4 regions of the Burkholderia singularis genome follow, and region 1 is predicted to be linked to each of the others. Evidence: predicted binding sites of a transcription regulator. Region 1 holds the regulator's gene; each other region holds the start of a gene.
What was found. Region 1 encodes HrcA, which represses chaperone genes, less so after heat shock. Its sites were predicted from a motif close to TTAGCACTCNNNNNNNNNGAGTGCTAA; they were not measured.
Positions count from the first base shown of each region.

Region 2: the regulator HrcA is predicted to act here: its motif matches at 3,215-3,241, upstream of groES (co-chaperone GroES).
Region 3: the regulator HrcA is predicted to act here: its motif matches at 5,204-5,230, upstream of groES (co-chaperone GroES).
Region 4: the regulator HrcA is predicted to act here: its motif matches at 6,291-6,317, upstream of rpoH (RNA polymerase sigma factor RpoH).

Region 1 covers NZ_CP013448.1:1,020,183-1,027,690, reverse strand. The annotation lists gene grpE (nucleotide exchange factor GrpE) at 1-421, opposite strand, end outside; gene AQ611_RS04680 (RNA-binding S4 domain-containing protein) at 940-1,347, opposite strand; gene hemH (ferrochelatase) at 1,364-2,428, opposite strand; gene hrcA (heat-inducible transcriptional repressor HrcA) at 2,632-3,654, opposite strand; gene AQ611_RS04665 (NAD kinase) at 3,794-4,714, shown strand; gene recN (DNA repair protein RecN) at 4,740-6,389, shown strand; gene glnE (bifunctional [glutamate--ammonia ligase]-adenylyl-L-tyrosine phosphorylase/[glutamate--ammonia-ligase] adenylyltransferase) at 6,478-7,508, opposite strand, start outside.
Region 2 covers NZ_CP013449.1:1,615,382-1,622,889, forward strand. The annotation lists gene AQ611_RS22515 (adenosylcobalamin-dependent ribonucleoside-diphosphate reductase) at 1-261, opposite strand, end outside; partial or broken gene AQ611_RS26505 (ABC transporter permease) at 672-979, opposite strand; gene groL (chaperonin GroEL) at 1,243-2,883, opposite strand; gene groES (co-chaperone GroES) at 2,900-3,190, opposite strand; gene speB (agmatinase) at 3,604-4,566, opposite strand; gene AQ611_RS22535 (aldehyde dehydrogenase) at 4,699-6,189, opposite strand; gene AQ611_RS22540 (cupin domain-containing protein) at 6,267-6,818, opposite strand; gene AQ611_RS26515 (hypothetical protein) at 7,279-7,503, shown strand.
Region 3 covers NZ_CP013448.1:1,184,956-1,192,463, reverse strand. The annotation lists gene AQ611_RS05460 (YqgE/AlgH family protein) at 1-9, opposite strand, end outside; gene AQ611_RS05455 (hypothetical protein) at 238-1,572, opposite strand; gene AQ611_RS05450 (rubredoxin) at 1,676-1,846, opposite strand; gene thiD (bifunctional hydroxymethylpyrimidine kinase/phosphomethylpyrimidine kinase) at 2,062-2,910, shown strand; gene groL (chaperonin GroEL) at 3,149-4,789, opposite strand; gene groES (co-chaperone GroES) at 4,837-5,130, opposite strand; gene AQ611_RS05430 (hypothetical protein) at 5,696-6,685, opposite strand; gene AQ611_RS05425 (winged helix-turn-helix transcriptional regulator) at 7,326-7,508, opposite strand, start outside.
Region 4 covers NZ_CP013448.1:3,546,689-3,554,196, forward strand. The annotation lists gene ftsY (signal recognition particle-docking protein FtsY) at 1-80, shown strand, start outside; gene maiA (maleylacetoacetate isomerase) at 242-889, opposite strand; gene ybiB (DNA-binding protein YbiB) at 1,504-2,484, shown strand; gene leuA (2-isopropylmalate synthase) at 2,870-4,510, shown strand; gene AQ611_RS25615 (hypothetical protein) at 4,638-4,934, opposite strand; gene AQ611_RS15670 (nuclear transport factor 2 family protein) at 5,007-5,393, opposite strand; gene AQ611_RS15675 (acyloxyacyl hydrolase) at 5,434-6,006, opposite strand; gene rpoH (RNA polymerase sigma factor RpoH) at 6,379-7,314, shown strand.

The DNA of each region.
Region 1 (7,508 bases):
GCAACTGGCGCAGCGTCAACTCGACGCCTTCGCGAACCTTCGCCAGATCGCCGGAGGTGTCGTTGAGCGCCGCCTCGAGGCTGTCGAGCACCGGCAGCAGGTTTTCCGCAAAGCCCTCTATCGCGAACTTATGCGCCTTCGCGACATCCTCCTGCGAACGGCGACGCACGTTTTCGGTTTCCGCCTTCGCGCGCAGAAAACTCTCCTGCAACTCAGCGAGCTTCGCTTGCGCATCGGCAAGCGCCGCGCCGTCGCCCGAAGTGCCTGCCGAGGAGGCTGCCTTCGACGCGTCGGCCGGCGCGGCGGCCTGCTCAGCCGGCGCCGCGGCCTGTCCAGCTTGGGCCGCCGGCTCCGCGGCCCGGGCCTCGCGACCGTTTTCGTCAATCGTTTGGCCAGTCGGATTGTCTTGCGTGTTTTCCATGTCGCTTCGAAAGTCGGTTAGAGGTTAAATCCCAAGCGGCGCACCGACCTCGCGCGAAACCGCGCTGTCGGCCGATACCACTATCCCGGTGCGAAATGGGGCTCCACCCGGCGATTTCAAGAGGCGATCCGTAAGAATCGCGTCCCGCCCGACGGACTTGCGCCACGCCGGCAGCGCGCGCCACGGGCGCCGCCTTCCCGGCTGGCGCAGATCGAAACGTGCTGTAACAACCCTTACCGGCCGCCCTCTGGATCGCGCGGGTGCGCTGAACTACACTTCGAACAGGCGTTTCGATGTGCGATTTCGACGTGGGCACTCCCCGCTCTGACAAACGCCTGACGCCCATTCCCAGGCCCTTTCACCCGTCTTCTCGAGGGGGAGTACCGTGAAGCTGACCTTCGCTATCTCGGCAGTCGCGCTGGTACTCGTCGCCGGCACGACGACCATTTGCCTTTCGGGAGCCGTCACCGAGCACACGACCGAATACGGCGGCGCGCTCGCGACATTCGAGCAGCTTCTCAGCTCTCACTCGAAAGTTTGTCGATGATCCGGCGGTCCCGCTTCGTCGGCCGCCCATGCAGTTCCGCCGCCGGTTCGCGGAAATGCCGGCGCCGGTCGAGTTCCGCCAGCCGCTTTTCCCGCCCCGCGTCGGTTTCCGCATAGAGCGACTGCGCGACGCTCGCCGGCCCGCGCACATCGCATACCCCGAGCACGTCGACCTGCCAGACAACGCTTTCGATCGTCACATCGACCCGGTCGCCTATGCGCACCTCCTTCGCGGGTTTGACGGGCAAACCGCCGATCTTCACGCGCCCTTTATCGACTGCGTCGGCCGCGAGCGATCGGGTCTTGAAAAAGCGCGCGGCCCACAACCATTTGTCGATACGCAGCCGCGCGCCGGGTTCGGTCGAAATCTTGAAATTCATCGCGTGTATCCGGCGATCAGGCGACGGCTTCCGGCACCGCCACGCGCACCGGCCAACCTTGCAGGTTTTCGGCCGCGATCTCGCCGAGCGCGGCAATCCAAGCGGGCGACGTATTCAGGCACGGAATCCGATGAAATTCGTGGCCGCCGCCATGCAGAAACTCATCGCGCCCTTCTATCCCGATCTCCTCGATCGTCTCGAGGCAATCGGCGGTAAATCCGGGGCAGAACACGTCCGCGCGACGCACGCCAGCCGCGCCCAGTTCCTTGAGCGTCGGCGCCGTGTACGGCTGCAGCCATTCCGCGTTGCCGAAACGGGACTGAAACGTGACCCGGCACTCGAACGTCGTCAGCCCAAGTGCGGCCATCAGCAGCGCGGCCGTCTGCTGGCACTGGTCGTGGTACGGATCGCCGAGATCGAGCGTGCGCTTGGGCACGCCATGGAAGCTCAGCACGAGTTTGTCGCCTGAATCGAACGCCGGCCGCCCATGCGCCGCCCAATACTGGCGGACCTGTTCGGCAAGCGCGTGAATATACGCTGGATGGTCCGCGTAGTGGCGTACCGTGCGCACTTCCGGCTGATTGCGCATCCTCCTGAACGCGGCGAATGCGGCGTCGAACGCGGTCGCCGTCGTCGACGCCGAATATTGCGGATACATCGGCATCAGCAGCACCCGCTCGACACCGGCGCGCTTCAACTGCCCGAGCACATCGGCAATACCGGGCGCGCCGTAGCGCATCGCGTAATCGACCCTCACCCGGTAGCCGTTGGCCACAAAAAGGGGCCGCACGGCATCGACCTGGCGCTCGGTATAGACGCGCAGCGGCGAACCCTCGGGCAGCCAGACGGCTGCATACTTCTTCGCCGACGAGCGGCCGCGCAGCGGCAGAATCAGCGCGCGCAGGACAATCTGCCAGAGCGCCTGCGGAATCTCGACGACCCGCGGATCGGACAGGAACTGCGCGAGGTAGCGGCGCACCGCGCGCGGCGTCGGCTCGTCGGGCGTGCCGAGATTGATCAGCAACACCGCGACGCGCTGCGCGGCCGCGGCATGCGACGGTGGTTCGAGGTCAAAACGCATGAATGAGCGTGCCAGGGGCACCGAATCGAACGTCATTCATTATAACGGGACGCTCCACCCGGGCCAGCCGGCCGTTTGGCCGATTGCGCGGCAACCGGCGCGCCGGCACGATTAACCGGCAGGCGCGGCATTCGGGCGCGCGCCGCAGGCAAAGAAAGCCGGAGAAATAAATGAATGACGGACGAAATGCCGGACGAAGCCGGTTACTGCTGGCTGAGCGTCATCGACAGCAGGCGGGCCGTGATGTCGACGATCGGAATCACGCGGTTGTAGGCCATCCGTGTGGGCCCGATCACGCCGAGCGTGCCGACGATCTTGCCGTTCACCTCGTATGGCGCGGTCACGACACTCATCTCGTCGATCGGCACGAGCGTCGATTCGCCGCCGATGAAGATCTGCACGCCTTGCGCATGGCTCGACACATCGAGCAACTGCAGCAAGCTCGTCTTCTGGTCGAACACGTCGAACAACTTGCGCAGCCGCGCCATGTCGGAAGACAGATCGGCGACTTCGAGCAGGTTGCGCTCGCCGGAAATCAGCACGGCGTCCTCGTCGTCGGACGCCTCCGTGCCCGCCGTGACGGCTGCGTGCATCAGCGCCGTCATGTCGCCGCGCAGCTCGTCGATTTCCTCGCGCAACCGGACGCGCACCTCGTCGAACGACAGCCCGGCAAAGTGCGTATTGATGTAGTTCGACGCCTCGGTGAGCTGCGATGGCGCGTAATCGCGCTGCGTCGCCATGATCCGGTTCTGCACGTCGCCTTCAGGCGTCACGATGATCAGAAGAATCCGCTTGTCGGACAGCCGCAGGAACTCGATCTGCTTGAACACGTGGCTGCGGCGCGGCGTCAGCACCACGCCGGCGAACTGCGACAGGCTCGACAGCACGCTCGCCGCCGCCGCGACCACCCGCTGCTGCGGCTCGCCCGCCTGCAGCGTCGTCTGCACGTGCCGCGTGACGGCCTCCGCGTCGATCGTCGATTCGACCGTGAGCATCGTATCGACGAACAGGCGATAGCCGCGCGGCGTCGGCACGCGGCCCGCCGACGTGTGGGGGCTCGACACGAGGCCGAGTTCCTCCAGGTCGGACATCACGTTGCGGATCGTCGCCGGGCTCAGCTCGAGCCCGGAATAACGAGACAACGTGCGTGACCCGACCGGCTGACCGTCGGCGATATACCGTTCGATCAGGGTCTTGAGGAGGGTTCGGGCGCGCGGATCTAACATGATGGAAAATTCTAGCGCAACCGGGCGATAACGGCGAGTCTGCGGCGCTTGCCGCGCGCTGCGGGGCGCAGCAGCCGTTTTGCCGCGCCCGGCGCGCCGGGCGGTTCTTTTCGTCATCGAGCTATGGTGTAATGCCGGCATGAAAATCGGCCATCAATTCCACACCGTCGCGCTCGTCGGGCGCAGCAACACGCCGGGCATCGTCGAGCCGCTGACGACGCTTGCCGCGTGCATCGCCAAGCGCGGCTTCGAAGTCGTGTTCGAGGCAGACACCGCGCAGGCGATCGGTGCCGCCGGCCATGCGGCCGGCTACCCGGCGCTCACGCCCGCCGAGATCGGCGCGCGCGCCGACGTCGCGGTGGTGCTCGGCGGCGACGGCACGATGCTCGGCATCGGCCGCCAGCTCGCGCCGTATAAAACGCCGCTCATCGGCATCAACCACGGCCGCCTCGGCTTCATCACCGATATCCCGGCGTCCGACATGAAGGACGTCGTGCCGGCCATGCTCGCTGGCAGCTACGAACGTGAGGAGCGCACGCTGCTCGAAGCGCGGATCGTGCGCGACGGCGAGCCGATCTACCACGCGCTCGCGTTCAACGACGTGGTCGTCAATCGCAGCGGCTTTTCCGGGATGGCCGAGCTGCGCGTGTCGGTCGACGGCCGCTTCATGTACAACCAGCGCTCCGACGGCTTGATCGTCGCCACCCCGACCGGCTCGACCGCGTATGCGCTGTCGTCGTCGGGGCCGATCCTGCATCCGCAATTGCAAGGCATCGTGCTCGTGCCGATCGCGCCGCACGCGCTGTCGAACCGGCCGATCGTGCTGCCGGACGATTCGAAGATCGCCATCCGGATCGTCAGTGGCCGCGACGTGAACGTGAACTTCGACATGCAATCGTTCACCGCGCTCGAGCTGAACGACACGATCGAGGTGCGCCGCTCCAAATACATGGTGCCGTTCCTGCACCCGGTCGGCTACAGCTACTATGCGACGCTGCGCAAGAAGCTGCACTGGAACGAACATCCGTCGACCGAAGCAGACGACGATCCCGCTTCCTGACGTTCTCCTTCGCCGCCCAACACCCATGCTCCGCCATCTCTCGATCCGCGACTTCGTCATCGTCGCCGCGCTCGACCTCGAATTCGACACCGGCTTCACCGTCTTCTCAGGCGAAACGGGCGCCGGCAAATCCATCCTGATCGATGCGCTCGCACTCGCGCTCGGCGAGCGCGCCGACGCGAGCGTCGTGCGCACCGGCAGCAGCCGCGCCGACATCAGCGCAGAATTCACGCCGCACGAGCGCGTCGCGCGCTGGCTCGACGAACACGCGTTCGACGCCGACGACACGGTGATGCTGCGGCGCGTGATCGACGCGAACGGCCGCTCGCGCGCGTTCATCAACGGCACGAGCGCGACGCTCGCGCAACTGCGCGAAGTGGGCGAAATGCTCGTCGACATTCATGGCCAGCATGCGCACCAATTGCTGATGCGCGCGGACGCGCAGCGCGAATTGTTCGACACGCATGCGGGGCTCGCCGACGACGCGGCGGCCGTCGCGCGCCGTTTTCGCGCGTGGCGCGACGCGAGCGCCGCGATTGAAGCCGCGCTGTCGCACGAGCGCGAGCGTCAGCTCGAACGCGAAAAGCTCGCGTGGCAGCTCGCCGAACTCGACAAGCTCGCGCCGTTGCCGGGCGAATGGGACGAGATCAGCGCCGAGCACAAGCGGCTCACGCATTCGGCGAACCTGATCGACGGCGTGCAGGGCGCGCTCGCCGCGATTTCCGAATCCGACGGCGCGATGCTCACGCAACTGCGCGCGATCGTATCGAAGCTCAGAAGCCTCGCCGAATACGATCCGGCGCTCAACGACGTGCTTGCGTCGCTCGAACCGGCCGAAATCCAGTTGCAGGAAGCGTCGTATTCGCTGTCGCATTGCGCGCAGCGGCTCGATCTCGATCCGGACAGGCTCGCGCAAGTCGAAACGCGTCTGGACGCGTTGCACTCCACCGCCCGCAAATTCCGGCTGCCACCCGAGACGCTGCACGACGAGCATGCCGCGCGCCGCGCGCAACTGGCCGAACTCGACGCCGCCGCCGACCTCACCGCGCTGCACGCGGCCGCCGAGCGCGCGAGGGACGCGTATCTCGCCGACGCGAAGCGGCTGTCGAAAGCGCGCAAGGCGGCCGCCAAGGCGCTCGGCGCGGCGGTGACGGCGGGGATGCAGGAACTGTCGATGGCCGGCGGCAGCTTCGAGGTCGCGCTGGTGCCGCTCGAACAAGGCGGCGCGCACGGCCTCGAGCAGATCGAGTTCCGTGTCGCGGGCCATCCGGGCGTGCCGCTGCGGCCGCTCGCGAAGGTCGCATCGGGCGGCGAACTCGCGCGCATCAGCCTCGCGCTCGCGGTGATCGCGAGCGCGGCGAGCCCGACGCCGACACTGATCTTCGACGAAGTCGACACTGGCATCGGCGGCGGCGTCGCCGAGGTGGTCGGGCGGCTTTTGCACCAGCTCGGGCGCATGCGGCAAGTGCTGTGCGTCACGCATCTGCCGCAGGTCGCCGCGCGCGGCGATCAGCACTTCCAGGTCGCGAAGGCACAGGATACGCGGGGTGGCACCGTCTCGAGCGTCGTCGCGCTCGATAAAGCGAGCCGGATCGAGGAAGTCGCGCGAATGCTGGGCGGACTCGAAATCACCGCAACCACGCGCCGGCACGCGAAGGAAATGCTGACCGCGTGATACGGGGCTGGTGGCGGCCAACCGGCAGCGCCCGCCGCGCCAGCGCTTGCGGACCGCCGCGCGTTCGAGCCGCCGCGCGTCGCGCGCCCTACCCGAACACCCGCGCCCACAGCGCGGCCACCGCCGCGCGCTCGTCGGCAACCCGCTGCGGCTCGACCCGCGCCTTCTCCATCCCGTCGAGCCGCAGCCGGTGTTGCAGCCGCCGGTAAGTCCGGTACGCGGCGCCGACCGTCTCGGCCTCCGCCTCGCTCATCAGCCCGAAGCGCGCGACCTCGCGCAGCAGCGCGATATTGCCGGTATTGCGGATCATCCCCGGGTGCCGCGCCGCGTGCAGCAGCACCCAATACTGGACGATGAACTCGACGTCGACCATCCCGCCTCGATCGTGCTTCAGATCGAACAGCGCGCTGGTGTTCGGGTGCCCGGCGAGCACCTTGTCGCGCATTCCAACAATCTCCCGCGCGAGCACCGCCGCATCGCGCGGCATCGTCAGCACCTGCACGCGGATCGCCTCGAACGCCGCGCCGATCGCGGCGTCGCCCGCGCTGTGGCGCGCGCGCGTGAGCGCCTGATGTTCCCATACCCATGCGGTGTTCGCCGCGTCGCCCTCGCGCAATTGATAGCGCCGGAACGCGTCCAGATCGGTGACGAGCAGGCCCGCCTCGCCGTTCGGCCGCAACCGCAGATCGATGTCGAACAGCGTGCCCGCGCCCGTCGCGGTGGTGAGCCACGTGATCAGACGCCGCGCGAACGTCGTGTAGACGTCGGCCGCGCGCTCGTCCGGGTCGTCATACAGGAAAATCAGGTCGAGATCCGACGCGTAGCCCAGCTCCTTGCCGCCGAGCTTGCCGTATGCGATCGCCGCGAAGCGCGGCGTATCGCGGTGGCGCTTCGCGAGTTGCGACCAGACGACTTCGATCGTCACGTCGAGCACCGCATCGGCAAGCTCCGACAGGCGGTCACTCACATGCTCGACCGACAGCTTGCCCGCCAGGTCGATCAGCAGAATCCGGAACACTTCGGCATGCTGAGCATGACGCAGCAGGTCCATCTGCTGCTCCGCGCCGTCGGCGGCGGCAAGCCGCGCGCGCAGCGCGCCCTTGAACGCCTGCCAGTCGA
Region 2 (7,508 bases), on a different replicon from region 1:
GTTGATCAGCGTCGCCGCAATCGGACTGCCCGCCGCGCTCATGATCCGTCCCGCGCCGAGCGCACCCTGCTGCAGATGCTCGACGAAGCGCGCCTCGATCTCCCGGCGCCGCGCCTGCGGCTCGGCCTGTGCGACGCCTCGCGCGACGCGGCGAAACACGTCGTCTGCGCTCCGCTCGTCGCCTTTCGCGTATTTTTCCAGCAGCACGTCAATGGAGAACGGCTGTGGGGCGAGATGGAAGCCGGCATCGATAGTCGCCATGAATCCCCCTTTTTTGCAGCGCCTGCGAATGGATGACGCCCACCATGACGATCATCGGGGCACTGCGAACGAAGCGGCACGCTGCCCATTCGACGACCATAACGCACGCGAGCACCGGCCGCAATCGGCTCGCGTGCGAAGCTGTCGCATGAATCACGACAGTCAAGCGGTTCACCGCGATAGCGCGCCGACCGGCGGCAGAGGCGCTACGTGTCAGGAAACTGCGAGGAAACTGCGAGGAAACCGCCCAGGCATTTTGATATTGTGGATCAACGCGCAGCCGGCCGCTTGTCGTCGCGCAACAACCGGGCAGGCGGCGTGGGTATTGGCGCATCCGCTGCAAAGCGCTTGCAACAGACGGCGCAGGCTGGTCCCACGCGCCGCGCGGTTCGCGCCATATTGCGCACGCGTCAGGCCCGCGCGCTCGTCCGGCGGAGCAAGGCGGCTCGCTCGAGCGCGTCGAGCACAAACCCGATCGCGCCGGTTACAACGATCACCGCGGCCAGTTCCGAATGGCAAGCCGATCACGCGTATTTAGCACGGTAGGACTGAGATCGGCGCTCATGCCGAGCATCTCCACCGGCACCAGCACGATCCACAGCACGCCGATCGCGCGCCGCAGCAAGGCTCTGGCCAAGCCGGAACCAACGCCTGTCGATATGGCCGGCACCGAAGCAGTGCTCATCGGGATGGACGGCCATCGGCAAAATGCAACCAGCAGCGGCCGTCAAGAACCACATGAAAACCCTCTCTCGCGTGGTCAGCCGTCGATGCACGCCATCCGCCGCCAGCAATACTGGCCAACGGGGAAAATCGAACTGACGGGGCCCAGGCTCGACAACAGCCAATCAATGGTTTTGTTGGACGCTTACGGACCGGAAAAATAAAAACCGGGGGGCGGCGTCGAAACGCCGCCCCCCGGTTTGCCGATCGCACGCGCCGCCGCTCCAGCGGCACGCTCGCGCGATCGATGCGCCGAAGTCAGAAGTCGAAGCCCGGCCCGCCCGCGCCGGGGCCGCCCGCTGGCGGCGCGGGCGGCGCGTCCTTGGGCGCCTCGTGAACAGTCGCATCGGTCGTCAGCAACAGCCCGGCGATCGACGCGGCGTTCTGCAGCGCAGTGCGCGTGACCTTGGTCGGATCGAGCACGCCCGATTCGACAAGATCGCCGTACTCGCCCGTCGCCGCGTTGTAGCCGAAATTGCCTTGGCCGTCAGCGACTTTCGCGACGACGACGCTCGCCTCCTCGCCCGCGTTCGTGACAATCTGACGCAGCGGCTCTTCGAGCGCGCGCAACACGATATTGATGCCCGCTTTCTGATCCGCGTTCACGCCAGTCAAACTCGAGATCGCCTGCTTCACGCGGATCAGCGCAACGCCACCGCCTGGGACGATGCCTTCTTCGACGGCCGCGCGAGTCGCGTGCAACGCATCGTCGACGCGATCCTTCTTTTCCTTCACTTCGACCTCGGTGGCACCGCCCACCTTGATCACCGCCACGCCGCCAGCCAGCTTCGCCACGCGCTCTTGCAGCTTTTCACGGTCGTAGTCCGACGTCGCCTCGTCGATCTGCACACGAATCTGCTTCACTCGCGCCTCGATGTTGACCTTCTCGCCCGCGCCGTCGATGACGGTCGTGTTTTCCTTGCCCACTTCGACACGCTTTGCACGGCCCAACTCAGCAAGCGTCGCTTTCTCCAACGTGAGGCCGGTTTCCTCTGCGATCACTTGGCCGCCCGTCAGGATCGCGATGTCTTCCAGCAGCGCCTTGCGACGATCGCCGAAGCCCGGCGCCTTGACCGCGACGGTCTTCAAAATGCCGCGGATATTGTTCACGACCAGCGTCGCGAGCGCTTCGCCCTCGACGTCCTCGGCGATGATCAGCAACGGGCGGCCTGCCTTCGCCACTTGTTCGAGCACCGGCAGCAAATCGCGGATGTTCGATACCTTCTTGTCATGCAGCAGAATGTACGGCTCGTCGAGCACCGCCAGTTGGCGGTCCTGATTATTGATGAAATACGGCGACAAATAGCCGCGATCGAACTGCAGCCCTTCGACGACGTCCAGTTCGTCGGCGAGCGACTTGCCATCCTCGACGGTGATCACGCCTTCCTTGCCGACACGGTCGATCGCCTCAGCGATGCGTTGACCGATCGACTCCTCGCCGTTCGCCGAAATCGTGGCGACCTGCGCGATTTCCTTGCTTGTCGTCGTCGGCTTGCTGATCTTCTTCAACTCCTCGACGGCGGCCGCCACCGCTTTGTCGATGCCGCGCTTCAGATCGAGCGGATTGAGCCCCGCTGCGACGTACTTCTGCCCTTCACGAACGATCGCCTGCGCGAGCACGGTGGCGGTGGTCGTACCGTCACCGGCCGCGTCGCTCGTCTTCGACGCGACTTCCTTCACGAGTTGCGCACCGATGTTCTGTACCTTGTCGGCCAGCTCGATCTCCTTTGCGACCGATACGCCGTCCTTCGTGACAACGGGCGAGCCGAAACTGCGCTCGAGCACGACGTTGCGGCCTTTCGGGCCGAGCGTGACCTTCACCGCGTTAGCCAGCAGATTGACGCCTTCGACGAGTTTCGAACGTGCGCCGTCATGAAAAATGATTTCTTTCGCTGCCATGATCCGGTGCTCCCAATCAGGAATGGACGACTGCGACGATATCCTCTTCGCGCAGTACCAAAAGTTCGTTTCCGTCGACCTTCACGGACTGGCCAGCATACTTGCCGAACAACACGCGCTCGCCGACCTTCACGTCGGGCTCGACGCGCTTGCCGTCGGCGTCGCGCCGGCCGGGACCGACGGCGATGATCTCGCCCTGATCGGGTTTTTCCGCCGCGCTATCCGGGATGACGATGCCCGAGGCGGTCTTGGTTTCCTGATCGAGTCGCTTGACGATGACGCGATCGTGTAGCGGACGTAGGCTCATTCTCACGTTTCCTTATCGAAATTGTTGGCACTCGGGTTAGGTGAGTGCCAATCAGGTGTCGAGTATAGAAACGTGCCGCCAATCGCTCCAATAACGGATTTTCAAAAACTTATCGATGAATGGCATTAGGCGCCGGCGCTGCTTGACGATGACGAGTCGACGTCCGGCTCAATCCGGCTCCGAAGCATCCGGGCGGCCGTCGGACTGCTTCGAACGGCATGCGCAACGATGTGTTCGGATACCTGATAGATCACATCCCGCCGCTCGGCGCAGCCGGCAGCGCGGCAAGAAACGCCGTCGCAGGCCGCGAATCGGCTAACCGCACGCCTATCTGCGTGCCGGTGCGACGACGGCGCCGGTCACATCGCTCATCGGCCGCCGCATCGGCGTCTCGCCGCACCGTCCCCATCGCGCTAGCGCGCGCCGACCTTGCGCTGCCGCCACAGACACAGCAAATCGCAGCCGATATGCGCGGCCGCGAGCGCGGTAATCTCGCTCTGGTCATACGCGGGCGCGACTTCGACCACGTCCGCGCCGATCAGATCGATACCTCCAAGCCCGCGCACGATCGCGAGCGCCTGCGCGGACGACAACCCGCCCGCCACAGGCGTACCCGTGCCGGGCGCAAACGCAGGATCGAGACAATCGATATCGAAAGTCAGATACGCAGGCCGGCTGCCGACGATCGACTCGATCCGCTCGACCGTCGCACGTGGCCCATGCTCGTGCACCCATGCAGCATCGAGCACGTTGATGCCGAGAAAATCGTCGTTCCATGTGCGAATGCCGATTTGTACCGACGTCTTCGGATCGATCAACCCTTCCCGGACCGCCTTGTAGAACATCGTGCCGTGATTGAGGCTGTCGGGCTGATCGTCGGCCCAGGTATCGCAATGCGCATCGAAATGAATCAGCGATAGAGGCTTGCCATGTTTGCGCGCATGCGCAATCAGCAGTGGATAGGTGATGTAGTGATCGCCGCCGAACGTGAGCATCGTCGCCCCGGATTGCAAGATGGTCTGCGCGTGCTCGACGATCGCCGGCTTGATCGACAGCGGGTTATGGGCATCGAACCAGCAATCGCCGTAATCGATCACGGCGAGATCGTCGAATGGATCGAAACCCCACGGATACGGGTGCAATTCCGCGAGTTGCACGCTCGCCGCGCGCACCGCGGCCGGCCCGAGCCGCGCACCCGGACGGAACGTCGTCGCGAGATCGAGCGGCACGCCGGATACGACAACGTCGGCACCCTCCAGTTCTCGCGTATAGCTGCGCCGCATGAACGACAGCACGCCTGAATAAGTATTTTCGATTGACGAGCCGTAGACGGACGAACGACGGATCGCGCCGTCGCCATAGAGTGTGTCAGCCATGGGATGACCTGATGAGAAACCGGCCCGGCGGTGACGCGGCGCAAACCGCGCAAAGGGCGAGCCGGCAGTCGGATTCATTGGGAACGCAACGGCGCGCATCGACGCGCGCCGTTGCGGTGGCTTGCGAATCCTTTAGCGCAGCCGCACGAGCGTCGACTTCAGCTCGGTGTACTTCTCCAGCGCGTGCAACGACTTGTCGCGGCCGTTGCCCGATTGCTTGTAACCGCCGAACGGGAAATTCATGTCGCCCCCTTCGTCGTAGCAATTGACCCATACCGTGCCGGCGCGCAAGCGTCTCGCCACCTCGTGCGCAATCGTCAGATTCGCTGTCCATACCGCCGCGCCCAGCCCGTATTCGCTGTCGTTCGCGATACGCACCGCATCGTCGAGCGAATCGAACGTGATCATCGACAGCACCGGTCCGAAAATCTCCTCGCGCGCGATCTTCGTATCGGGCGTCGTATCGAACACGGTCGGCTCGATATAAAAACCGCCGCTCGTCTCGTTCACACGCGCCCCGCCGAACACCAGCTTCGCTTCGCTGCGGCCCGCGTCGATATAGCTGAGCACGCGATCGAGCTGAACCCGATCGACGATCGCGCCCATCGAGACGGCCGGGTCGAGCGGGTTGCCCGGCGCATACGCACGCGCCGCCGCGGCGAGCTTCTCGACGAACGCATCCTTGATATCGCGATGCACGAGCAGCCGCGAGCCCGCCGTGCACATCTCACCCATGTTGTAGAAGATCGCGCCGGCCGCCGCTTTCGCGGCCCGGTCGAGATCCGGGCAATCGGGCAGCACGATGTTCGGCGACTTGCCGCCGAGTTCGAGCCACACGCGCTTCAGGTTCGATTGGCCTGCGTACTGCATGATCAGTTTGCCGACCGCGGTCGAGCCAGTGAACGCGAGACAATCGACGTCGCCATGCAACGCCAACAGCTTGCCGGGCTCGCCGCCGCCCGGCAGCACGTTGAACACGCCGGCGGGAATGCCAGCGTCGTGGGCAAGCTGCGCGATCCGGATCGCAGTGAGCGGCGATTTCTCCGAAGGCTTCAGCACGACGCTGTTGCCGGCGGCAAGCGCAGGGCCGAATTTCCACGACGCCATCAGGATCGGAAAATTCCACGGCACCACCGCGGCAATCACGCCAAGCGGCTCGCGCGTGACCAGTCCGACGAGATGATGATCAGCCGGCACCACCTCGCCCCCGACCTTGTCGATCGCCTCAGCGAACCATTCGACGCAGTAGGCGGCACCCGGCACGTCAACCGTCGTGGTATCGCCGATCGGTTTGCCCGCATCGAGTGTTTCGAGCAGTGCCAATTCATCCAAATGCTCGCGAATCAGCGCGGCCCAGCGAAGCAGCTTCGCCTTGCGCTCACGCGGATTCAGGCCCGCCCATACCTGCGCTTCGAACGCGCGGCGCGCCGCGGCAACCGCCGCATCCACGTCCGCTGCGCCGCAATCGGCGATCTTCGCCAGCACTCGGCCATCGATCGGGCTCACGCAATCGAACGTCTTGCCGGACTGCGCGTCGCGGTAGGCACCATCGATAAATGCCCGGCCTTCGATCGCGAGCGACGCAGCCTTGTCCTGCCAATACGCCAAAGTCTTCTTTTCCATCGGAATGCCTCATCAGGTTTGACTCGCCGCGACGATTCCGCTTCGGCGCGACGACGGTAAACGGCGTCTGCGTGCCGTCAGAATGTAGGGGGCGAATTCGCCGACACAACCTCACAAACGTCATCCGCACTGGGGTTGCGAAAACGGTGCGGCAAACGGCTTTCGAAGTAGTAGCTGTCGCCGGGGTCGAGCAGCCAGGTCGTGCCGTCCACGGTCAACTCGATCTGCCCGGACACCACCACGCCGCCTTCATGCCCCGCATGCGTGAGCATTTCCGGGCCGGTGTCGGCCAGCGGCTGATAGACCTCGCGCATGATGCACATATTGCGGTCCTTCACGCCCGAGCCAGCCAGATAGAACTCGATCGCCCCATTGCCGAGGTTCGGCATCTCGTTGCGGCGCGAAACGACCGAACGATCCTCATCGACCTCGAACGTGAAAAATTCCGCCAGGCTCATCGGAATGCATTCGAGCAATTTCTTCAGCGATCCTACCGAAGGGCTGACGCGATTCTGCTCGATCAGCGAGATGGTGCCGTTCGTCACGCCGGCGCGCTTGGCAAGCTCGCGTTGTGACAGGCCGTGCTTCTTGCGGACGTGGCGCAGGCGAGTGGCGACTTCAGTGGACATCGATAGAGATTCCGGCACGATGGATAGAGATCGGTGACAGTGATGAACGGGAACCGACGGGCGAACCGAGATGGGCAGCACGCGTGTCGAATATTCTAATCACTTTCGATTATTTTCCGTCGGTAGAAACCCTGCAAGCCGTTCGAAATAATGGACACCGACACGACGTGAGTTACCCCGAAAAATGCGTGCTTTTTGCGTCAGACAAACCAGCAATATCAGGGAAGATCCGGCCATAAAGATTTTAGAAAAACGTTGACGCCAATTTTGGCTCGTATATGCTGGGTCCCAGGTCAGCGTCATGCCATCGTCATACATCGTGATCGCATTATGACGGTATCCGAAGCATTTGCCGGATGACGATCATGCCGCCGCCCCGTCGCCCCGATTTATTAAACACCCAAGGTGTTCAATGAAACGAGGCGTCGAATACTTTCAACGTCACCAGTCGAGTGTAATCGTGAGAGTCCGTGGCCCTCTGGTAAGGTGGGATCGAAGTCAAGTGGCGTGCCGTTTGCGCCAAGACCTCGCTCTGCCCGACGGAAGCAGCGGCGCGTCAGCTCCTCGCCTGCTTCCATCCATCTTCACTATCCTGTCCCGTCGCTCGGTACGACGTCATAACGCCGTCTCCGCACGCGCCTATATCGCCGTGCATACCGACGAAGTCGCTTCGCTATTGCCATAGCGCCT
Region 3 (7,508 bases), 160 kb from region 1:
CTTGGACATAGTTTGAATTTTAGCAAAGACCTCGCACGCCACGGTCGCCGCGCGAGTCGACACGATGTTCACTCACTCTATCACGCGTTCGAAACCCATCGATGTACCGTCCCGCGCGCTGTTGCCCGGCACCGCGCAATACATGCTGCCACGACTTTCGCGATTTTTCGGTACGCGTCTTCAAGGTTCTTGTAACACACTTTGACACACCTGCTCGGCTCACCCGGCCCGCGCAGCTTATACCGGAGGGGCGTCCAAGCCCGACAATGCATGGGCGAGCGCCGCGCGCGCCGCCGATAGATCGGGCGGCGCCATGCCGGCTGCGATCTTGTGCAACGCGGCACGCAGCGCTTCGGCCGCCTGGGCGCAGGCCACCGGGCTGGGCGCAAGCCCGGCGCCGAGATGGGCGCGGCGCCGCCATGCAAGCCCCAGCGCATCGGCGAGCAGCGCCGTATGCCCGAGGCCGAGCGCACACGCGGCCGAACCGACGCGATACGCGGCCTGCGCCGCGCGCAATGCCGCGCCGGCATCGACCGTGCGCGCATCCAGCGTAAGCTCGCTCATCGATGCATCCGCCGTTTGCAAAAAATCCTCATATGCATGACCGTTGACGACTACCGCGCCGAGTTCACGCGTCGGCTCGACGCGCACCGCGTCCGCCTCGGCGCGCGCGGCGCCCGCCTCCCACAACGCCTCGGAAGCCTGCGTCCCCGCAACATGCCAAGCGACGGTCAACCCGTAGTCGTGCAGCAGCTCCACATCGGCGCCGTCCTCCGCCGCCGCGCCGTACAACGCGTAATCGCGCCAAAAGAGCGCGAGCGTCTGCCTGACGAGCGCGTCGGGCGCGATTCGCAAGCCGTGCGCCTGCTCGCCGAGCAGCAGATTGCAGCGCGCGAGAAAACGCTTGAGTTCGACACCGCCGCTCGCGCGCAGCACCCGGATGCACGCAAGCGCAAGCCGCCAATAATCGTAAGGAAACGGACCCGCGAGTTCGGCCACGCAATCGGCAAGCCCGTCGAGCGCCGCGCTGGACGCTGCTTGCGGCGCGCGCAGCGCACCGAGCAATGCCTGCTCGTAACGTGCGCGCAAATGCGCGAGCGCATGTTCCGACAACGGATACAGCGTCGCGGCCGGCACTGGCCGCCCGGCAAGCGCCAGCGCGTCGGGCGGCGTGTCGGCGCGCAAATCGCCCGCGGCCTGCACGCGCAGCGCCCGATAGTGCTCGAACAGAACCGGCGAGCACGCAAGCTCGCGCAAATTGCGCCTCTCGACCGCCGCCCGGAAATCCCGCAACGCCGTTTCAAACTCGACCGGCTGCAACTCGATCGACGCAAGCGGCGCGGCTTGCGCCAGGGCATTGCAGAAGCGCTCGGCCGCAAGCCAGCCCGCTTCGCGCAACACGGCGGCCGCCGCGGCAAGCGAGGCGGCCGGATCGGCACGCCGCGCGAACGACTGCTGCGCGGCTTGCAATGCCGCATCGGCAGCCGGTACCGCACCGCCTCGCGGATTGGGCAACGCGTCCGGGATCGGGAGTGATGCGAATTCGCGGAAAGTGGGCACGAGCGTCAGCACCAGAAACATAGCCGCGCCGCAAGCAGCGCAGGAAGACCGCCGATGCCGTTGCGCCTTACCGCCCGCCCTCGCTCACGCGGGACCGGGCGGCCGGAGATGGCGGTCAGATCTGAACCATCTCGAAATCTTCCTTACGCGCGCCGCACTCGGGGCATGTCCAATTGATGGGAACATCTTCCCAACGTGTGCCCGGAGCGATCCCCTCTTCCGGCAACCCAGCTTCTTCGTCGTAGATCCAACCGCAGATCAGGCACATCCAGCTTTTATGTTCCATCTTAAGCCGCGTAAAGAAAAGTCGTCGATTTCAAAAGAGCCATGATGGTACCGTGTCGGCGCCGGGCTGCCTAGCAATCCGCCTTCTAGCGCGCCAGCGTGCCGGATCACGTTAAAAAAAAGCTCGATTCGGCAAATTCCGCCTCATAATGGCTGCGCGCACGCACATCTCAGGCGCATCTGGCCCGCTTCACCGTTTTTTCTTTCCCCATTTCCATGTCCAGCAACACCCCTCCGATCGTCCTCACTTTCGGCCTGTCCGACCCGACGGGCGGCTCCGGCTTGCAAGCCGACCTGATGACCCTGGCAAGCATGGGCTGTCACGGTGTGTCCGTCCTGACGGGCTATACCGTGCGCGACTCCGCCGCATGCGACGAAGTCACCGGGCTCGATCCCGACACCGTCGCCGCGCAAGCGCGCATGCTGCTCGAAGACATGCCCGTCGCCGCCTTCAAGATCGGCGCCGCGACGCGCGCCGAGGTCGTGAGCGCGATCGCCGAGGTGGCCGCCGACTACGACGGCGTGCCACTCGTCCTCGCGCCGGATTTCACGCTCGACGACGAGCACGTGCTCGCCGCCGACGAGTTGCGCGAATCGATCGCCGACCTGCTCGCGCCCCAGACGACGTTGCTCGTTGCCGATCATGCGACGCTTCTCGCGCTCGCGCAGCCCGACGGCGACGCCGAAGCGCCCAATCTGGACACCGCGCTGGCTCATTTGCTGAGTCAAGGCTGCGAGTACATTCTGGCGACGGAAACAGGCTCGCACCGGCTCGTCAACTCGCTGTACAGCGAGGAAGGCCAGATCCGGCAGGATTTGTGGGAACGCACGCCGCACCGGCTGATGGGCATCACCGACACGCTCGGCGCGGCGATCGCCGCACTGCTCGCGAACGGCCAGGAGCCGCCGGAAGCGGTGCGCGAAGCACAGGAATATCTGTACCAGGCGGCGCGCGGCGCATTCCGGCCCGGCATGGGCGCCTATCTGCCGGATCGGTTTTTCTGGGCGCGCAGCAATGATGACGAAACGCCGATGGCGTCGGCGATCGGCAAGCGCGCGCGCTGACGCCGCCCCGCCGCCCGCGCTCGATCACCGCGCCGCGCGAGCTTGCCGAAGAGACGAAGGCGCGCGCCGCGCCGGCAATGTTCTATCGTTGGACGCCCGGGCTGCGGCTTCCCGCTTTCTGCTTCAGGCCTGCGGCGTTCAGCCGCTCCAAACGAAAACACCCGCGTCGCCGCGGGTGTTTTCGTTTGGGAGAACGCGCGTCGCCGCGCGTTCCTCGATGCAACCGGCGTGATGCCGATTACATGTCCATGCCCATGCCGCCCATGCCGCCCGGCATACCGCCCGGCGCCGGAGCGTCTTCCTTCGGCAGCTCGGCAACGGCTGCGTCCGTCGTCAACAGCAGGCCAGCAACCGATGCCGCGTTTTGCAGCGCGGTGCGCGTGACCTTGGTCGGGTCGACGACGCCGGCTTCGACCATGTCGACGTACTCGCCCGTCGCCGCGTTGTAGCCGTAGTTGCCCTTGCCTGCAGCAACTGCCGCCACCACGACGCTCGCTTCTTCGCCACCGTTCGTGACGATCTGACGCAGCGGCTCTTCCATCGCGCGCAGCACGATCTTGATACCGGCGTTCTGGTCAGCGTTCGCGCCGCTCAGCGATGCGATCGCGGTACGTGCGCGGATCAGCGCAACGCCGCCGCCCGGGACGATGCCTTCTTCAACGGCCGCGCGCGTGGCGTGCAGCGCGTCTTCGACACGCGCCTTCTTTTCCTTCATTTCGACTTCGGTCGCAGCACCGACCTTGATCACCGCCACGCCGCCGGCCAGCTTCGCCACGCGCTCTTGCAGCTTTTCACGGTCGTAGTCCGACGTTGCCTCTTCGATCTGCGTGCGGATTTGCTTGACGCGCGCTTCGATGTTCGCAGCTTCACCTGCGCCGTCGATGATCGTCGTGTTTTCCTTGCCCACTTCGATGCGCTTGGCCTGACCGAGTTCGGCCAGCGTAGCCTTCTCGAGCGTGAGGCCGGTTTCTTCCGCGATGACCTGGCCGCCGGTCAGGATCGCGATGTCTTCCAGCATTGCCTTGCGGCGGTCGCCGAAGCCCGGCGCCTTGACCGCAACGGTCTTCAGGATGCCGCGGATGTTGTTGACGACCAGCGTTGCAAGCGCCTCGCCTTCGACGTCTTCAGCGATGATCAGCAGCGGACGGCCTGCCTTCGCGACTTGTTCGAGCACCGGCAGCAGATCGCGAATGTTCGAGACCTTCTTGTCGTGCAGCAGCACGTAAGGGTTCTCGAGAACAGCGACTTGCTTGTCCGGGTTGTTGATGAAGTACGGCGACAGGTAGCCGCGGTCGAACTGCATACCTTCGACGACGTCGAGTTCGTCGGCGAGCGACTTGCCGTCTTCGACGGTGATCACGCCTTCCTTGCCGACCTTGTCCATTGCCTCAGCGATGCGATCGCCGATCGACGAATCGCTGTTCGCCGAGATCGCGCCGACTTGCGCGATTTCCTTGTTCGTCGTGCACGGCTTGCTGATCTTCTTCAGCTCTTCGACTGCCGCAGCAACGGCCTTGTCGATACCGCGCTTCAGGTCCATCGGGTTCATGCCCGATGCGACGTACTTCATGCCTTCGCGAACGATCGATTGCGCGAGAACGGTTGCCGTCGTCGTGCCGTCGCCTGCGTTGTCGCTGGTCTTGGAAGCAACTTCCTTGACCATTTGCGCGCCCATGTTCTGGAGCTTGTCCTTCAGCTCGATTTCCTTGGCGACCGACACACCGTCCTTGGTGACCGTCGGGCCGCCGAAGCTGCGCTCGAGCACGACGTTGCGGCCCTTCGGACCCAGCGTGACCTTCACTGCGTTGGCGAGAATGTTCACGCCTTCGACCATCTTCGCGCGAGCGGAATCGCCGAATACGACGTCTTTAGCTGCCATCTTCTAACTCCTTGGATTCTTGAGAATATGTACCGTTAAGTGAACGCTTACTTGGCGTTGACCACAGCCATGATGTCTTCTTCGCGCATCACGAGCAGTTCCTGGCCGTCGACCTTGACGGTCTGGCCAGCGTACTTGCCGAACAGCACACGATCGCCGACCTTCACGTCGAGCGCGATCGCCGCGCCTTTGTCATCGCGCTTGCCCGGACCGATGGCGAGCACTTCACCTTGATCCGGCTTTTCAGCTGCCGCATCGGGAATCACGATGCCCGAGGCGGTCTTGGTTTCCTGATCCAGGCGCTTGACGATCACGCGATCGTGCAACGGACGAAGGTTCATATTCACTCCTCTCTTGAATGAGACTGAAGAACGCTGGGAAACTGCCGGCCAGTGTACCGTCCGGCAGGAATTGTTAGCACTCTCGTGCAGCGAGTGCTAATTATATGGACGGGTTTTGACAAATTCAAGAAGCGGGAATTGCAGAAATTTCGGAGGGGTTACGGCGCACGGAAACCAACGGCTCGCGCTTCCCCATTGAAGAAAATTTTTTAAGAACAAGGATCTGCGAAATAACCCGCCCGCGCTGCAACCGCAGAGGGGGCTTCTGCCGCCCCGGCGTCGACCCATATCTCGGTGCTCATGCGGATCGATCCGCTATGCGAAGCCGGGGCGCTGCGTGCGGACGCCGCACAGCATCTTAGGGATGGATCGGATTATCGCGAGCAGCCGCCGCGCACGATCTTCCGCCCTCTAATCCGCAGACAAATGCAGCCCATATCGGCGCGGGCAAACAAACGGCATCGGCCCGCGGCCGTGCCGTGTCACTCCGTTGACTCGGGTTAGCTTCCGCATTGCAAAGGCGCGTACGCGTCACGCGGCACCCTCGCCCGCCGGCCAGCGAACTTTATCTCGACAGAACGCCTGCCCGCGTCGGGGCAGGCGCGGCGTCGGAGGCACGCAGATTCGCCGCCCCCACACCTGAGCCCGCAATCGGCTTCGGTATCGTGCTCCCCAGGCCCGGCAATGCGCGCAGCACCGTTTCGGCCGACGAACCGACCGAATCGATGGCGCTGCCGATCGCGGCGGCTCCCGTCGAGAACGCCGAACGCGCGATATTCGCAGTGCTGCTGCCGAGCGCGGCACTGCCCAATGAGATTGCACTGTCCGCAGCTGTACGCAAGCCGGCGTAGCCCGGTTGCGTGTCCGGCAGGACGCCCGTCCCGCCCGCGCCCGTCAACGCGCGGGCAACCGCGCCGAGCGCCGCCGCGGCGGAGTGGCGCAGCTCGCCGGCCGCCAGCGTATCGATCGCGCCGCTCACGACATTGGCAATCGGGACGATCGGATTGCCGCCCCCCGAGCCAACGCGGCCGAACGCCTCCGCAACGTTATTGAGCGCGCTCGTCAAAACGCCCGCCGGGTTGATGGCCGGCAGCACGTTCATGACATCGCCGAGCGCATTCGCCACCGGGCTGGCATTCGCCGCGACAGCCAGCACGTCCACCGACGAACCCGCCGTCGCTTGCGCCGCGGCCGCACTGCTCGCGATGGTCGCGCTCGACGGGTCGCCCGAGGTATTCGAAAGCAAGCCGCCGGCATGGCTCACGGCGTCGCCCGGCGCGCCCGCCGAAGGGCCGCCGCCCTGCAACGCGACGGCCGGCTCGCGCACGTACCCTGGCATATCCGTCGAGCCGCGAACGCCAGCGCGTGCCGCAACATCCGGCACGCCGTCGGTCGATGCGGCCCACGCGCCGCCCAAGCTGGCGCTACCGGGTTCACCGGCCGAAACCCGGGCCGTGCCGAAGCCCGTCCGTTGCGCAACGGCAGGCGCCGGCATCGCGCTGAATGCCGCTGTGGCCGATAGCGCGATGGCCGTCGACCTGAAGCGATGTTTCATTGATGTGATCTCGTGTGAAGGGATGCTGCCGCCGTCGCGACTAGAATCTCCGCGCACAAAGCATGCCAACCGATTTCGGCCGTCGCCCACACACCATTCCACCCAACGAAACCGAACAACAGAGTATTTAGTGTTTCAACTCCACGCAGGCACAATCGCCCTTACGCCGCCCACCGGCGTCGTTACGTTTTGCGTAACGTAACAAATGAATTTTCCGTTACATGATCGCTGATGAAATGCATATCACGGTCCTATACGCCGCTCGCCAGAAATTCATCAAAAATAAAATCAAACATACCGAGACTTCATAAAAAAACGGCTCATCCGACTCAGCTCACCACCAATACGGCATCGCACGCTGACACCATTCACGCGCACCTCTGCCGGCCGGACGCGCAAATTCACTCTCTTTCATTCGTCGTTAATTGTTTTTCATTCGGCCAGCTACCAACCATTTGCATAAATGGCGATCTCCTCATCGCGCATTCAATGTCGATATTTCTTATCTGAGCAATCAAATCCGATTTCGTAGGATTTCAAAAATTCCCAAAAAATCTAAATCGATTGCGATCGCGCCGCCCGCCTATCCGGCAATCCGAAAGACCGTCGGCCGACGACGAAAGCAATGCGCGATGCCGCGCTATGCCGCATTCTCCATGCCGGACGCCCGCTTTTGCTTCAACGGAATGTCTTCGCACGCCGGCCGGTCGTTCACGGCACCCGTCTGACGCTCCCGATACGATTCGCCCCACTCGCGCAGGCTGATCAATACCGGCGCGAGCGTCTGGCCAAGCGGCGTCAGCTCGTATTCAACCTTCGGCGG
Region 4 (7,508 bases), 1.1 Mb from region 1:
ATTTCATCGGTGTCGGCGAGAAGGTCGAGGATCTGCAGCCGTTCAGCGCGGAAGAATTCGCGGACGCGCTGCTTGGCTAACGCCGCGCGATCATGCCGGCGCATGCGCTGGAACGGGCGCGGCGCTTTGGGATTTGGGACGCCCGTTTGCCGATTTTCATCCGGCCGGCAATCCGATAATTCGGCAAACCAGCTAATCGGCCGATCGCGGCTTGCCGCGCACGGGCAAAAACCGTGTGCGGCTACTGCTCCGCGTCCGGCTGCGCGGCGGGCACCGACGCCTTGAACGCATCGAACGTCATCGCATGGTCGAAAATGCGCTGGATCGTCGGATAACGCGTGGTGTCGATCGCGAAGCGGTGCGCATTGAACACTTGCGGCACGACGCAGAGATCGGCAAGCGTCGGCGTGTCACCAAAGCACAGCTTGCCCGTGCGCGGATCGTGCGCGAGGCGCGCCTCGAGCTTCGCGAATCCGTCATCGATCCAATGGCGATACCACGCATCTTTTGCGTCGTCGTCGATCTTCAGCGTGTGCTTCAGGTACTTCAGCACGCGCAGGTTGTTCAGCGGGTGGATCTCGCAGGCCACCAACAACCCGATCGCGCGCACGTATGCGCGATCGAGCGGCGCGTGCGGCAGCAGCGGCACATCCGGATACTTTTCGTCGAGATACTCGATGATCGCGAGCGACTGATGCAGCGGCGAATCGCCGTCGACGAGCGTCGGCACGAGCGCGTCCGGATTCAGCGCGCGATAGTCGTCCTTCAATTGCTGGCCGCCGTCGCGCAACAGGTGCACCGGCACATAATCGAACGGCAGCCCCTTCAGACGCAGCGCAATGCGCACGCGAAACGACGCCGAGCTGCGGAAATAACTGTATAGCTTCATCGTGATCCTCATTGCGTGGGCCGCCGATCGGCCGTTGCGACTGACACTGCCCGGCACTTGCCGCGCGGCTGAAAAGATGCTCCGCCCGTTGCGCAACGGCGAACGCGATCCGATAACCGATAACCGATAACCGATAACGGCCGAAAGTGTAACGCGCCGCCCGCGTCCCCGGCAGCCATGCGGGGCGCGTGACGTGGCGAATGCCGCTGTGTCGGCCGGCACGGCGCGCAACCCGACGCGCGCCGCTAAAAAAACGAATGCCGCGCCTGCCGGCGAACCGGCAGGCGCCCGATTCAGCGCCCGATCGGGGGCGAAGCCCGGCTCGCCTGTCCGTCGCAGGAGCCTTCACGAGGCCCGCTTGCCAAATTCTCGCACCATCCCGATGCGCACCCGCCGCCATTACCGTGCGATAAAGACAGCAATGCGCCGCAAACAACCCGCCTCATGCCTGCGGCCATCCGTCAACGGCGTGCCAAGCCGCCGATGGCCGCCCGAAAAACACTTGCGCTTGCAAGAATCACACAAATGCGGTACTCAGTGATTTCCCTGCATACCGAGTTGCGCGTTGCCGTTCGACCAACGAACCCAGTCCCGGCCGCCGCTCCCGCTCCTCAATGACCGATTCCGACGCCAACGCCCCGCTACCCGAACCTTTCGCGTGTGCCCGCTTCATCAAGGAGATCGGGCGCGGCCCCAACGGCGCCCGCCCGCTGCCCTTCGACGACGCGCTCGCCCTTTACCGCGCGATACTGGACGGCCACGTATCGGACGTCGAACTCGGCGCGGTCCTGATCGCTTATCGGCTCAAAGGCGAAACGCCTGCCGAGCTGGCGGCGATGCTCGCCGCCGCGCACGCGTCGTTCGAGCCGCTGCACGTGCAGGACGGCGTCTTCCGCCCGGTATCGATCCCGAGCTATAACGGCGCGCGCAAGCAGCCGAACCTCGTACCGCTTCTCGCGCTGTTGCTCGCGCGCGAGGGCGTGCCCGTGCTCGTGCACGGCGTCGCCGACGATCCGGGCCGCGTGACGAGCGCGGAAATCTTCAACGAACTGTCGATCCCGCCCGGCAGCACGCACGACGAGATCGAGGATACGCTCGCCGAGCGCCGCGTCGCCTTCGCGCCGATCGGCGTGCTCGCGCCGAAGCTCGCGCGCCTGATCGCGCTACGCCGCGTGCTGGGCGTGCGCAATTCGACGCACACGATCGTCAAGCTGCTGCAGCCGTTCGAACCGGCCGGGCTACGCCTCGTCAACTACACCCACCCGCCGTACCGTGACAGCCTCATCGAACTGTTTCGCAACCATCCGCCGGCAGCCGCCGGCGGCGCGCTGCTCGCTCGCGGCACCGAAGGCGAGGCGGTCGCCGACACGCGCCGCCAGGTGCAGATCGACTGGCTGCATGACGGACTGTGCGAGACGGTCGTCGAGCCGGTACGCTCGTCACCCGATGCGCCGCCCGCCGAGTTGCCCGAATCGCGCGACGCGGCCACGACAGCCGCCTGGACCGACGCCGTCATGCGCGGCGAAATCCCGGTGCCGATCACGATCGCCACGCAGGTCGAGACGATCGTGCGGCTCGCGCGAATCGTCGAATAAACGCCGAGTGCGCTGCCGCACGGCGCTTGGCGCGCATGATTGACAGCCGCCGCGAACTTCGCATAGAGTTGTCGCCATGCGTTCCTATCAGAACACCCTCCGAATTACTTCCGGCCGCCTAGCGCGGCCGCTATCGCTACGACTAGCGTAAAGCTGTCGTGGCGCCGTGCCGCACCGGCACGGTCCCGCCCTTAGCAGTTCCCGCAGTTTCCTTCTCGCTGTTTTTTACAACCCATAGTCGTCAGCCTTCGTCCGTCGATCCGTCGGGCGAAATGCGAAGATTCCCGCGTGCGTCATGCAATCCGGCATGAGCGTGCGCAGGCGGCGCCTACCGGCGCGTCATGCCGTCATTGTCTTCGCTCGCGACTCGACACTCGAGGTCACGATGCAACGCAATCCCGCCGACAAATACCGACCGTTCGAACCCGTGCGCATCAACGCACGCCGATGGCCGAGCCGCACGATCGAGCGCGCGCCGGTCTGGATGAGCACCGATCTGCGCGACGGCAATCAGGCACTCATCGAGCCGATGAGCATCGACAAGAAGCTCGAGTTTTTCGAGAGACTCGTCGCGATCGGCTTCAAGGAAATCGAAGTCGGGTTTCCGTCGGCTTCGCAGACCGACTTCGATTTCGTGCGCAAGCTGATCGTCGAAAAACGCATTCCCGACGACGTGACGATCGAAGTGCTCGTGCAATCGCGCGAGGATCTGATCGCGCGCACGTTCGACGCGCTCGAAGGCGCGCCGCGCGCGATCGTCCATCTGTACAACGCAATCTGCCCGTCGTTTCGCCGGATCGTATTTGGCGCGTCGAAGGAAGAAGTGAAGGCGCTCGCCGTCGACGGCACCCGGCTCATCAAGGAGCACGCGCGGGCGCGCCCCGGCACGCATTGGACCTTTCAATACTCGCCCGAGACGTTCAGCATGACCGAGCTGTCGTTCGCGCGCGAGGTGTGCGACGCGGTTGCGCAAACTTGGCGGCCCACGCGCGAGCGCAAGATGATCGTGAACCTGCCCGCGACCGTCGAAGCGGCCACGCCGAACGTGTTCGCCGACCAGATCGAGTGGATGGACCGCCATCTCAGCTACCGGGACAGCATCGTGCTGTCCGTGCATCCGCACAACGATCGCGGTACTGCCGTGGCCGCGGCCGAACTCGCGCTGCTCGCGGGCGCGGAGCGCATCGAGGGCTGCCTGTTCGGCAACGGCGAGCGCACCGGCAACGTCGACCTCGTCACGCTCGCGCTGAACCTGTACACGCAGGGCATCGATCCGGGTCTCGATTTCTCCGATATCGACGCGGTGCGGCACACCGTCGAGCGCTGCAACCAGATTCCCGTGCATCCACGCCATCCTTACGCGGGCGATCTCGTTTTCACCGCGTTCTCGGGCTCGCATCAGGATGCGATCCGCAAGGGCTTCGCGCAGCAGCAGCCCGACGCGCGCTGGGAGGTGCCCTATCTGCCGATCGATCCCGCCGATCTCGGCCGCAGCTATGACGCGGTGATTCGCGTGAACAGCCAATCCGGCAAGGGTGGCGCGACCTATCTGCTCGAGCGCGGGATGGGGTTTACGCCGCCGCGGCGCGTGCAGATCGAATTCAGCCACGTCGTGCAGGCCTCGGCCGACGCTTCGGGTGAGGAAATGACCGCGGACGCAATCTGTACGCTCTTCGCGAGCGAGTATCTGCAAACGGCCGGGCCCGCCGCGCGGGCTGGCGCATCGGCGAGCTGGCTCGATCGCGAGATCGCGCTTGCGCCCGCCGGTGACGCGCCAAGCGCGGTGCGGCAGTCGGCCGCCGCATTCGCCGCGGCGGCAGGCGTGGCAATCGAGGTGGTGTCGTGTGAGGCCGAGCGCACCGCACAAGGCGACATCGCGGTATTCGTCGGCGCAAAGGTCGGCGGCGCGACACTGCGGCATGGCGTCGGCGTTCACCGCGATCCGGCCGCCGCAGGCACGGAGGCGGTCGTGAGCGCGATCAACCGCTCGGCATGGAGCCGTGACAAGCGGCGGGCGGCCGCCTGAGCGGCTCGGGCGCACGCCGTCACCATCAAGCAGAGCGAACCGGCCAGTACGGGCTGTAACGCGCGGCGCACCACGGCGCGCGTTGCCGGCGCAGGCGAGATCCGCGGCGCCGGCGCGAAATCGCGGCTCACGAAGCCGCTGCAAACGAAAAGGCCCCGATCAGGGGCCCGTCAATCCTTCTTGTTTCGATCGAAAATTCGCCAAAAACCACAAAACCCAACTCAATAAAAATAATCGGCAATAAACCACCGGCGCTTTGGGAAAAATGGCCGCCGGATATGCACGCGTGCGCATCCCCGTAGCGGGCGCGCGCGCACGCGTTTGCCCGGCAATAGCGATACCGCGCCGGAAGGGATGCACGATAGCCACGAACGACGATCGCAGCAGTGAGCTGCGCCGGCGGAATCGGCAGGCGCAAACGCATATTCGCCGAATTGAGTGCTTTCGCCGACTTGGCCGTCCGCGCAAGCCCGTCACGGGCACGAGGGACTTCTTTCTAGCCCTCGGTCGCGCAGCGGGTTGCCTGCCACGCGAGAAGGCGCCAGCGGCCTTTCTCCTGCGTCTGCACCGCGGTGTACGCGATCGGAAACACCAAACCGCCGTTGTTGGTTTCCATTTCGACCAGCGCGCGCCCGGCGACGACAAAAGTGGCCTCGCCGAGCGGCAGCACGTCCTGCGACTGAATCTCGATCTGCCGATAGCGGCGACGGCCGGTCACGATCGCGTCGATGAACTGCTGCTTGGTTTCGCGCTTGCCGTTCGTGTGCACGAAGTAGACACCGTCGGACAACAACGCATCGAGCGCCTCGCCGTCGCCGTCGACCATCGCACGAAACCGGTCGCGCTCGAGCGCGCGAATCGCATCGATCCCCTTCGCCACCATCGCCATACTCCTCAACTGCGGGCGCGCATACGCGCGCCGGTCAGAAGTTGTACTGCACGTAGAGTTGGCTGAAATTTATACCAGGATTCGGATGTTTGATACCTGCGTTGGATTCGTGCTGAAAGCGAAAACCAGCTTGATACTGCTGACGATCCCCGAATTGTGCGCCGATGCCCACCATATCGGCGAACTGGAACGCCGTCGACATCGAGTAACGACTCGAAATCGTCGGATGCGTGAGAAGACGCACGCCGACGCCCGCCTCAATGAACGGCCGCACATAGCCCGAACCCTTGATGAAGCGCAGCACCGGCGTCGCGCCGAATTCCCAGACGTTGCTGTGAATCGCCGCGTCGCCCGTGTACCGCCAGTACGATACGTGCCCCTCGGCAACGAACGCGAAATGCCAGCCGCCGATTTCCCACCAACTCCAATTCGGATCCCAGACCACGGCGATATCGCCCTTCTTCACATCATGGTCGCCGATGCCGCCGCCGAGTTGCAAACCCCAACGGTCCGCGCAAGCGACGCCGGAAACCCCCAGCAATGCGACCGCGACGGCAATCCGCGCAACTGCCCGCCCTGTCCGAGCGCGATTCTTCTTATAGTTCATTTAGTCACTCCAACTTCTCAGGTTGAATAGAGCCTCGCCGCCACCTATCGGTGGATGACAGCCGGCTCGAGCGAACAGCATCTTATGGTAAAGGACTTTTTCGGTCGGCATCGTCGGACGAAATGGTTTTCTTCTGTTTCCACAAGAATCAGCAGCATTTGTTTGAATCGCCCGCAAAACAATAGCTTACGTATGCCAGCTAGAATGGCATCTCAAGAGCAGCTATCAATTTGAAAAAGCGATAGCAAAAATGGGAACTCCGGCGGCCGCAAGCCTTCTAAGAATTAGCACTCCGGTTGATGGAGTGCTAAGATTAAGCCTGGAATCGTTTCACTGACGGGGTTTGTCCCTGATTCCAAAGGAGTTTTTTACGTGAGCAACGCATTGACCCTTCCGAATACCCTGTGCCCGGCGTCCGCTAAGGCCGCATCGGCAGGCTCGCTGATGCTCGCATCTCATTCGATGCTGCCCGGCCAGCTTGGCAACATCGACGCGTATATCCAGGCCGTCAACCGGATTCCGCTGCTCACGCCCGACGAAGAGCGTCAGTACGCAACCGAGTACCGCGAGCACAACAACCTCGACGCCGCGCGCCGGCTCGTGCTGTCGCACCTGCGGCTCGTCGTGTCGATCTCGCGCAACTATCTCGGCTACGGCCTGCCCCACGGCGACCTGATTCAGGAAGGCAACATCGGCCTGATGAAGGCAGTCAAGCGCTTCGACCCCGCGCAAAACGTGCGGCTCGTGTCGTATGCGATTCATTGGATCAAGGCCGAGATTCACGAATACATCCTGCGCAACTGGCGGATGGTGAAGGTCGCGACGACGAAGGCGCAACGCAAGCTGTTCTTCAATCTGCGCAGCCACAAGAAAGGCACTCAGGCGTTCACGCCGGAGGAAATCGACGGCCTCGCGCAAGAGCTGAATGTCAAGCGCGAGGAAGTCGCCGAGATGGAAACCCGTCTCGCGGGCGGCGATATCGCGCTCGAAGGCCAGGTCGAAGACGGCGAGGAGTCATACGCGCCGATCGCCTATCTTGCCGATTCGCATAACGAGCCGACCGCCGTGCTCGCCGCGCGGCAGCGCGACATGCTGCAGACGGACGGCATTGCGCAAGCGCTCGATTCGCTCGACGCGCGCAGCCGCCGAATCATCGAGGCGCGCTGGCTGAACGTCGACGACGACGGTTCGGGCGGCTCGACGCTGCACGATCTCGCCGCCGAATTCGGCGTGTCGGCGGAGCGCATTCGCCAAATCGAGGCGAGCGCAATGAAAAAGATGCGCACGGCGCTCGCCGCATACGCATGAAAGAGCGGCCCGACCGGGCCGCCACGTGTTCGGCGCAAGCCCGCTGTCATTCGACAGCGGGCTTTTTCATTTGCGGCCGCCACTGCGGTTCGCCTCTTCCGCCGTCCGGCTGCGCCAAGCGCTTCCAATGATTTTTTTCATGGCGCCCGCGCGCGGATTCGCGGCTGGTTCAGTGGCCAATGCGGCGCAAAATT